DNA from 2 places in the Sphingomonas sp. OTU376 genome. Region 2 is predicted to be linked to the other one. Evidence: riboswitches for the same ligand, from Rfam matches in the RefSeq annotation. Region 2 holds a riboswitch; the other holds the start of a gene.
What was found. Region 2 has a riboswitch for cobalamin ahead of AAHM44_RS02060 (TonB-dependent receptor plug domain-containing protein). Riboswitches for the same ligand answer to the same signal wherever they lie in the genome.
Positions count from the first base shown of each region.

Region 1: it holds a riboswitch for cobalamin, as region 2 does, so the genes downstream of both, metE (5-methyltetrahydropteroyltriglutamate--homocysteine S-methyltransferase) here and AAHM44_RS02060 (TonB-dependent receptor plug domain-containing protein) in region 2, are expected to answer to the same signal.

Region 1 is NZ_JASATQ010000064.1:6,839-11,885, forward strand. It holds gene AAHM44_RS20320 (YqgE/AlgH family protein) at 1-412, shown strand, start outside; gene AAHM44_RS20325 (hypothetical protein) at 417-938, opposite strand; gene metE (5-methyltetrahydropteroyltriglutamate--homocysteine S-methyltransferase) at 1,079-3,379, opposite strand; cobalamin riboswitch at 3,493-3,693, opposite strand; gene AAHM44_RS20335 (WG repeat-containing protein) at 3,872-4,393, opposite strand; gene ahcY (adenosylhomocysteinase) at 4,560-5,047, shown strand, end outside.
Region 2 is NZ_JASATQ010000003.1:3,600-8,646, reverse strand. It holds gene AAHM44_RS02065 (hypothetical protein) at 1-106, opposite strand, end outside; gene AAHM44_RS02060 (TonB-dependent receptor plug domain-containing protein) at 121-2,082, opposite strand; cobalamin riboswitch at 2,224-2,407, opposite strand; gene AAHM44_RS02055 (phytanoyl-CoA dioxygenase family protein) at 2,406-3,098, opposite strand; gene AAHM44_RS02050 (ABC transporter ATP-binding protein) at 3,095-3,868, opposite strand; gene AAHM44_RS02045 (FecCD family ABC transporter permease) at 3,862-4,854, opposite strand; gene AAHM44_RS02040 (ABC transporter substrate-binding protein) at 4,851-5,047, opposite strand, start outside.

The DNA.
Region 1 (5,047 bases), on a different contig from region 2:
GACCCTCCATGACCTGCTCAAGCAGTTCGAGATCGAGCCGGGCGACGCGCCCGACACGCCGGTGCATTTCGGCGGCCCGGTCGAGCCGCGTCGCGGCTTCGTCCTCCATTCGCCCGACTGGGGCGGACAGGACACGATCGATGTCGACGGCCGCTGGGCGCTGTCGGGCACGATCGACGTGCTGCGGGCGATCGCCGAGGGCACCGGCCCCGCCAAATATCTGGTCGCGCTCGGCTATGCCGGCTGGAGCGAGGGGCAGCTCGACAGCGAGATGGCGCGCCATGGCTGGTTCAACACCGCCGGCACGCCCGACCTGATCTATGACATCGACGCCGAGGACCGCTGGGCAGTCGCCTTTGCCGGCGCCGGCATCGATCCCCGCCTGCTCTCGAACAGCGCGGGGACCGCCTGACGCCCTAGTGCGTCGGGTCCGCCGGCGTCTCGTCGTCGCCGCGGACATAGACCTTGCCTTCCAGCACCTTGATCCGCACCACCGTGTCCTGGTGCGGGGTCGAGCAGAAGCTGCCGGTGGTGTTGACGTCCATCTTCTCGTGCGTGTCGCGCTGGCGCAGCACGAAGCGTACCGGCAGCGCGCAGGTCTTCGGCCCGCCATTCTTGAAGCGCAGCGTCGCCTTCAGCGGCTCCAGCGCATTGCCCATCTGGTTGTCGCTCCAGCGCGGCGAGCGGCCCGGGCTGGCGGAATCGACATAGAAGCCGACCACGTCGTAATTCGCGGTCTCGTTGATGATGACCATGCAGCCGAGCTTCCAGCAGTTGACCTTCACCTGCTCGGGATAGTTGCGCATCATCGCTGCCCAGGCCCGCGCGTCGCCGCCGGGGTCGCCGACATCGCGGATGATGCCGGCGCTGTCCTGCGCAAGGGCAGGCAGGCTGGGGGCGAGCGAAAGGAGCAACGCAGACGCAAGGAACCTGAGCATGGGTGAACTCGCAATGTGGATTGTGACGCGAGCCACGATTTGCCCGGTCCCGCGGCTTTCGTCACCGCCCAAAAATTGGGGTACCACCATTTCCGGCGGAGTTACCGCCCGACCGTACCACGGCCGGGCGGTACCAATTGTCAGGCCGGCTCGGCCACGCGGACGCGCAGCGCCCGTGCCGCGGCGACCATCGCGTCGATCGCCGGCTTCACTTCCTCCCATTTGCGGGTCTTGAGCCCGCAATCGGGGTTCACCCACAATTGCTCGGGCGCGAGGTGCGCCTGGGCGAGCTTCATCAGTTCGACCATCTCGTCCTGTGTCGGCACGCGCGGCGCGTGGATGTCGTACACGCCCGGCCCGATCGCGCTCGGGTAGCGATAGGCGGCGAATCCTTCGAGCAGCTCCATCTGCGAGCGCGCGGTCTCGATCGAGATCACATCGGTATCCATCGCGCCGATCGCCGGCAGGATGTCGTTGAACTCCGAATAGCACATGTGGGTGTGGATCTGCGTCGCGTCAGCCACGCCCGCCGCGGTCAGGCGGAAGGCATCGACCGCCCAGTCGAGATAGGCATCCCAGTCGCGCCGGCGCAGTGGCAGGCCTTCGCGCAGCGCTGCCTCGTCGATCTGGATCGCCTTGCAGCCGGCCGCCTCCAGGTCGAGCACTTCGTCGCGGATCGCCAATGCGATCTGCTGGCACGATGCCGCACGCGGCTGGTCGTCGCGCACGAAGCTCCAGTTGAGGATCGTCACCGGGCCGGTGAGCATGCCCTTCACCGGCTTGTCGGTGAGCGACTGCGCATAGCGCCACCATTCCACCGTCATCGGCTCGGGCCGCGAGACATCGCCATAGAGGATCGGCGGCCGCACGCAGCGCGAGCCATAGGACTGGACCCAGCCATTCACCGTGAAGGCGAAGCCGGCGAGCTGCTCGCCGAAATACTGGACCATGTCGTTCCGCTCGAACTCGCCATGTACCAGCATGTCGAGCCCGGCTTCCTCCTGCCAGCGGATCGTCCGCGCGGTCTCCTCGCGCAGGAACCGCTCATACGCCGCGCTGTCGAGATTGCCGCGATTATGCTCGGCCCGGGCGTGGCGCACTTCGGCGGTCTGCGGGAAGGAGCCGATCGTGGTGGTCGGGAAGGGCGGCAGGTCGAGCACTTCCGCCTGCACCACGGCGCGCGCGGCATAGGGCGAGGTCCGCTCGCGCATCGCCGCGCTCACCGCCGCCATCCGCGCCGCGACCTTCGGATCGTGGATGCGCGGCGAGACCTTGCGCGCCGCAGCCGCCGCACCCGATGCGGTGAGCTTCGCGGCCACCCAGTCGCGCCCGCCATTGAGCGCATCCTTGAGCGTCGCCAGCTCGTCGATCTTCTGCACGGCAAAGGCGAGCCACTGCTTCACTTCGTCGTCAAGCTTCGGCTCCAGCGCCAGGTCCACCGGCACATGAAGCAGCGAGCAGGAAGGCGCGATCACCAGGTCGCGCGTCGCCGCGATCGGCTCCAGCCGGTCGAGCAGCCTTTCCAGGTCGGCGCGCCAGATGTTGCGCCCGTCGATCACGCCGAGCGAGAGCAGCAGCCCCTTGGGCGCGGCGACCAGTATCTTGTCGAGCTGGTCCGGCGCGCGGACGAGATCCAGGTGCAGCCCGGCCACCGGCAGGTTCACCGCCAGCGTCAGATTATCCTCCAGCGCGCCGAAATAGGTGGCGAGCATGATCTTCAGGCCCAGACGCGGCAGCTTGGCATAAGCGCGGGTGATCGCGGCGCGCTGCCGCTCGTTGAGGTCGGTGGCAAGGATCGGCTCGTCGATCTGCACCCATTCGGCGCCGGCATGCTGAAGCTGGGTCAGCACCGCCGAATAAAGGCCGAGCACTTCGTCGAGATAGTCGAAAGGATCGACGTCGCGGCCCTTGGCCAGGCTCAGCCAGGTGACCGGCCCGAGTAGCACCGGCCGCGTCTCGTAGCCGAGCGCCCTGGCCTCGCGATATTCGTCGACGATTTTGGCGGAGGAGAGGGCGAGCTTCTGCCCGGCGACCAGCTCGGGCACCATGTAATGATAATTGGTGTCGAACCATTTGGTCATTTCCTGCGCGGTGTGGCCATGGCCATGCGCGCAGCCGCCAGTCTCCCCGGTCGTGCCGCGCGCCATCGCGAAATAGGTGCCGAGGTCGGCGGTGCCGGCGGCGACGCGGTAGCGCTCCGGGATCGCGCCCAGCATCAGACTGGTGTCGAGCACATGGTCGTAGAAGGAGAAGTCGTTCGACGGCAGCCAGTCGACTCCGATCGCGGCCTGGCGGGCCCAGGCGGCGGCGCGCAGCCCTGCGGCGGAATCTAGCAGTTCGGCTTCGGTGGACTTGCCGCTCCAGAACTTCTCCAGAGCGAATTTCAGCTCGCGCCGCGGACCGATCCGCGGAAAGCCGAGCGTGGCAACAGTGACGGTCATGGTCTTCATACCCCGATGAAGGGCGGGGGAGACCGGCATGGACACGCACACGCACCGCGAACGAATAGCCCGGCCGCGGCAAGCAGGCGGCCAGACCGGGCACCCCGCCGGTGGACGTTATCGCGTCAAAGGCAGGTCTCCTGGCTCACGGGTCAGCGCGGACGATCCGTCTTCCCAGGGTTGCCCCCAGTGACATGCTGGACCGCCGCTCGCCGCTTACAGTTGCGGGGGCAGCGCCGGAATCGCACCGGCTTCCCGTCTTAGCTTCCGCGCGGATTTGGCCCGGCGGAAGAACCTCGACCGCTTAAGCATCCGCCTGTCGGGATGGTTCGTCAAGGGTGATATAAAGAATTCTTTATATGATGGTTTCGGGAGAGCCTCTATTCCGTCATGCTGAACTTGTTTCAGCATCCAACTCTACCCCAGCGATACCGCTCGAGGCGCGTTGGACCCTGAAACAAGTTCAGGGTGACGGAGGATTGGAAGCGGAAATCACCGCTTCCCAGCCAGTTCCCGCCCAAGCCGGTCCACCCGCAGCCACCGCCCGCCGGCGTACCAGTGATGCTCGCCATCCCCCGTCAGCGAGCAGCCGATGCAGACTTCGGCGACACCCTTCTCGAACGGCATCGCCCCGTCGTATCGCCGCGCGATCACCAGGTGCAGCGCGCGGTCGATATAGCCGATCTTGCCGTTCCATTCGGAACGTGCACGCCCGTCGACGAAGGGATCGGCGCCATTGTCCATCACCATCACCGGCGCGCTGCGACCGTCGCGGGCGACATAATGGAAGCTCTTGCCGACATGGACGGTGGCCAGTCCGCCCCGGTCATGGTCGAGCTTCATCCGATGCGCCGGCGCCAGCCGGATCGTGCCGTCGGCGTCCTGCGCCGCGCAGTCCGGGAAGGTGTCGAGCTCGCCGCCGCGCGGGGCGTAGAAGCAGGGGAGGGGGTAGCGCTGCGGAGCCGGTTCGGCGGGTGCCGCGAGCGTCACGAGCGGAAGAAACAGCCAGTGCATGGGGCGAGGCTATCATGGCGCTGTGCCTAGCACAAAGACCGGCTCGCCGTGACATATAAAGATATCTTTATATCGGGATTGCGCGGCCAGGGCGAAGCCTGTAGGGCGCCCGCATCCGCCGCCGGTGATTCCCGGCGCGTAACCGATTCACATCTGGAGACAGCTCGTGGCTACCGTGCTCGACAAGGACTATGTCATCAAGGACCTCTCGCTTGCCGCCTTTGGCCGCAAGGAAATCGAGATCGCCGAGACCGAAATGCCGGGCCTGATGGCGCTCCGCGCCGAGTTCGGTGCTTCGAAGCCGCTCAAGGGCGCGCGCATCACCGGCTCGCTGCACATGACGATTCAGACCGCCGTGCTGATCGAGACCCTCAAGGAACTCGGCGCCGAGCTGCGCTGGGCGACCTGCAACATCTACTCGACCCAGGACCATGCCGCGGCCGCCATCGCCGAGGCCGGCATCCCCGTCTTCGCCGTCAAGGGCGAGACGCTCGAAGAATATTGGGATTACGTCATCCGCATCTTCGACTGGGGCCAGGACCAGACCTGCAACATGATCCTCGACGACGGTGGCGACGCCACCATGTTCGCGCTGTGGGGCGCGCGCGTCGAGGCGGGTGAGGAACTGTTCACCCCGTCGAACGAAGAGGAAGA
Region 2 (5,047 bases):
CGGCGAGCGCCGCAACCGGAGCCGTGCAGGCAAGAGCGAAGCTGGTCGCCATGCTCGCCAGGGTAAGCAGCATGATCCACAGCGTGGATGCGCGTGCCTGCGTCATATTGCCTTCTCCCATCAGAAGCGCCCGCGGATGCCGGCATAGATGCTGCGGCCCAGCGTGCCGTAGCGATAGGCGGTCATGTACTTCTCGTCGAACAGGTTCTCGGCGCGGGCGAACACGCTGAGATTGTCACCGGCCTTGAGCTCGGCGCGCAGGTCGACCAGCGTATAGTCGTCGAGCCTGGTGGTGTTCGCCGCATTGTCGAAGCTGTGGCCGGACCAGCGCACCGCCGCGCCGGTGGTCAGGCCGAACGGGAAGGCGTAGCTGATCGAGCCGTTCGCGGTATTCTGCGGGCGGCGCGGCAGCCACTTGCCGAAGGTCGCGGTGCCGGCCGAGCGATCCTCGGCGACGGTCCAGCTGTAGTTGCCGTCCAGGGTGAAGCCGCCCAGGTTGAGCGCGCCCGAAGCCTCGATGCCATGTGCTTCGGCACGCGAGACGTTCGAATAATAGCCGAAGCGGCGCACGGTGGTGCTGCCCGGCACGAAGCAGAGCGGCACGGTCGAGGTCGTGGTGCAGCTGTTGAAGATGATCTGGCTGGTGGTCTTGCGCTCGAACCAGGTGGCGCCGAACACCAGCTTGCGGCCGAACAGCTGCTGCTCGACGCCGGCTTCCCAGCCCTTGGCCTGTTCCGGGTCCAGCGCAGTGTTCCCGTATTCGCTGAACTGCTGGTACAGCGAGGGCGCCTTGAAGCCTTCACCATAGTTGGCCCGCAGGATTGTACCGGTCGGCAGGCGCCACACGCCGCCGGCCTGGAACAGGGTCTGCCCGCCGAAGCGGCTGTGATCGTCATAGCGGATGCCGCCGTTCAGTGTCAGGCCGGTGATCGGCTCGACGCTGAGCTGGGCATAGGCGCTGGTCAGCTCGGCCTCGCCGCGCGCAAAGGCCGGCAGCGGCGTTGCCAGCGACGCGGCGGGCGAGCGGCTGCGGAAGTCCGAATTCTCGTTCTCGACGCCGAACACCGCGGAGATCTGCTTCGTGAAGGCGAAGCTGCCCTGGTACTCGAAGCGCTTGTTCTTGCCGTCGGACTCGAAGCTGAGCGGGCGGGCGCGGGTCGGGCCGTAGCTGTCGCGATCGGTGTCGGTATAGGCATAGGCGAAGCGGTTGCGGAAACGCCCGTCGAGCAGCGACAGGTTGATGCCCGCATAGCCGACAAACTCCTCGTTGGTCGAATAGTCGCTATTGTCGCCGCTGGTCGAATCGATCTCGGTACGGCCGTTCGAATAATAGCCGCGGACCTCGACGCTCAGGTTGCTGGTGAGCGTCAGCTCGGCGCGGCCGCTGGCGCTGCTGTTGGTGTAGCCATCGGCTTCCTTGCCGCCGAATTCAGGGGCGATCGCCGAGATGCCCGCGGTGGTGAAGCGCTGGCCGCCGATGCGCCAGGCGAGCGGGCCGGTCTTGCCGCCGATCGCAGCGCGGGCGCTGACCGTCTCGCGCGAGCCGGCCTCGATGTCGAAGCTGCCCTCGAGCGGCTTTTCGGGCGTGGCGGTGACGATGTTGACCACGCCGCCGATCGCCTGGCTGCCCCAGAGGATCGACTGGGGCCCACGCAGCACTTCGATGCGCGCGCTGTCACCGATCAGCATGTTGGCGAAGTTGTAGCCGCCGCCGGTGGCCGCCGGATCGTTGAGCTTCACGCCATCGATCACCACCACGGTCTGGTCGGATTCGGCGCCGCGGATGCGCAGCGAGGTCGAAGTGCCATAGCCGCCGTTGCGCGAGATGCTGATGCCGGGCGTGCGGAGCAGGAGTTCGGTCGCGCCGACATCCTGGCTGCGATCGATCGCGGCCTTGTCGAGCACGGTGATCGAGGCGGGAACCTGGTCGATGTTCACCGGCGCGCGGGTGGCGGTGACGACGATGTCGTCGTTGCTCTCGGTGGCGGCGGCATCGGGTGCGGCGGCCTGCTGCGCGAAGGCGGCGGGAGCTGCGGCGAGGGCGAGAACAGAAACGGAGAGACGGAAAACGGACTTCAGCATTATTCGACCCAATCGACATGCCGGGTACGCGCGGACGCTGCCGGGGCCGTTGGGCGCGCACGACAGCGTCCGCGCATGCGCGCGGCCAACCTTGTCGTCGCTCGGGTTCACCCCCGTCCGTCCGGCACACCCTGTCCGCACGAAAGACGACCACGACGGGCAGGTCTCCTGGCTCGCGGGTCGATGCCGGTCGGCCGCCTTCTCGGGCTGCAACACCCAATGGCAAATGGCCGATGACTCACCGCTTACAGTTGCAGGGGCAGCCGGGGTTTTCCCGTTCCCTTTTCATCCCCGTCTCCGGGGAACCTGTCGCGGCGCTGCCCTTAGGCGGCCTTCATCCAGACGACAAGCGCGAAGCGTGCCTTGTCGGCCGGCAGCGTGCGGTGCGGCGTGAAGCGATCGAGGAACAGGACGGTGCCCGCCGGACATTCGGGCTGGAGCCGGGGCATGCCGGCGATCGCCTCGTCGGTGATCCGAAGGCCCTGGTCGGTCTCGCTGGCGAGCGGCGCGGGCTGGCGGCCGGGGATGATCTCCAGCCCACCATTGCCGGGCCCGGCGTCGCAGAGCGGGATCCAGGCGGTGGTCCAGACCTGCCCGCACGAGGTGCCGTCGTCGCGGGCAACGTCCGAGTGCCAGGCGTGGCGGTGCTCGGGGAAGCTGGCGATGCTGGCGCGGATACGGACGACCTTGCCGGCCAGTTCGCGCTCGCTGAGCCGCTGGGCCTCGGCGAGCAGGCGCGGATCGTTGGCGATCTCCTGCAGCCTGGGGCCGCGATGCGCATCGGTGCAGATCGCGACGCGCAGCAGGTTCGCCTGGCTGCGGTCGCTCGCATAGATCCGGTCGAGCCGTTCGGCGAGCGGGACGTCGGGGCAGCTCTTGTCGAAAGGCAGGTAGAAGGCGTGCGACAGCCGGTCGATATGCTCGGCGATATCGGCCTGTGCGGCCTCGACCAGCGCGCGATCGAACAGTGGCAGGGCGGCATAGCCCTGTTCGCGGTAGAAGGCGGGATCGGTCATCGGCTGCGGCCCAAAGTGGTGATCGTCGGCCAGTCGCCGCTGAGCTCTACCTTCGCCTCGATGCCGTAGACCGACTTGAGATTGGCGGGCGTGAGAACTTCGGCGGGCGTCCCGTCGGCGACGACGGTGCCGCCGTCGATCAGCACCAGCCGGTCGCAATAGCGCGCCGCCATGGTCAGGTCGTGGAGCACCGCGATCACCAGACCGCCGGCGCGGGCCTCGGACTGGAGCAGCTCCATCACGTCGATCTGGTGACCGGGATCGAGGCTGGCGAGCGGCTCGTCGGCGATCAGTGCGGGGGCTTCCACCGCGAGCGCGCGGGCGAGGAGGACGCGGGCGCGCTCGCCGCCCGAAAGCTCGGTGGCGGGGCGGTCGCGCAAGCCAACGACATCGGCGCGCGCCATCGCCCGCTCGATCGCTGCGGTATCGGCCTCGCCGATCCGCGACATCGGCGCGAGATGCGGCAGGCGGCCAAGCTCGACCAGCCGCTCGACGGTGAGCGGCCAGTGCAGCGTCTGGCCCTGGGGGAGATAGGCGACACGCCTGGCCAGTTCCGCGCGCGCCATGCTCGCGACGTCGGCGTCATCGACAAGGATGCGCCCGCTATGCGGCACCAGCGCCAGCATCGCGCGGGCGAGGGTGGACTTGCCCGCACCATTGGGGCCGACGATGCCGGTGAGCGTGCCGGACACGAAGGCTGCGCTGGCGTTTCGGACGACATGGCGCTTGCCGAGCGACACGCCGACCTGTTCGAGACGAATGTTCACCACAGGCGGCGCTCCCGCATCAGGTGGATCAGGAAGACCGGTACGCCGAGGAACGCGGTCACGACGCCGAGCTTGAGCTCGTTCTTGGTATCGATAAGCCGCACCGCGAGATCGGCGAAGGTGAGCAGGGCGGCGCCGCCGATCGCGGAGGGCAGCAGGATCGCCGAGGGGCTCCGGTCGGTGAGCGGGCGGACGAGATGCGGGACGATCAGGCCGACAAATCCGATCGCGCCCGATACCGCGACCGCGCCGCCGACGCCGATCGCGGTGCCGAGCAACAGGCGGATGCGGGTGCGCTGGATATCGACGCCGAGCGCCTGGGCGCCGTCCTCGCCGAGCGTCAGCGCATCGAGCGCGCGGCCGTCCCAGAAAAGCAGCAGCGCACCGATCGCGATGCAGGGATAGGCGATCCAGACATGTTCGAACGAGCGGTTCTCCAGGCTGCCGAGCAGCCAGGTCATGATCTCCATCGCCGCGAAGGGATTGGGCGAAAGGTTGAGCGCCAGGCTCACGCCCGCCGTGGCCAAGGTGGCGATGGCGATGCCGGCGAGGATCAGGGTGAGCGGGCTTTCCGAGCGTCCGGCAAGTGCGGACAGGCCGACCAGCGACAGCAGCGCGCCAAGCACCGCCAGTACGGGGAGTACGATCGGATGCAACTCGGCCAGCCCGAAATAGAGCGCCGCCACCGCGCCGAGCGACGCGGCGTTTGACGTGCCGAGCACCGAAGGCTCGGCGAGCGGGTTGCGCAGATACCCTTGCAGCGCCGCGCCGGCCAGGCCGAGCATCGCGCCGACGCCGAGGCCGAGCAGCATGCGCGGCAGGCGCAGTTCGAGCAGGATGGTGGAGGCGATGCGGTCACCATGCCCGGTAAAGGCGGCGAACATCCGGGCGAGTGACAGATGGACCGGGCCGAACAGCAAGGATCCGATCGCCGCGACGAGCGTGAGAGCGAGCAGGCCGCCGATCAACAAGGGACGGGATAGGGTCATCGGGCGTGGGTCCGATCCTGATAGCGGATAAGTTGGGTCGCCATCCCCTGGGCCGCCTCGACATAGGCGGGGCTGCCGCACACGGTCCATGCCTGGGGGATGGAGATACGGGGGATGTTGGCGATCGCCGGATGGTGGAGCATCTCGGTGCCCTGGTCGGCGATCTTGTCGGTGGCGCTCTCGACGATGAGGT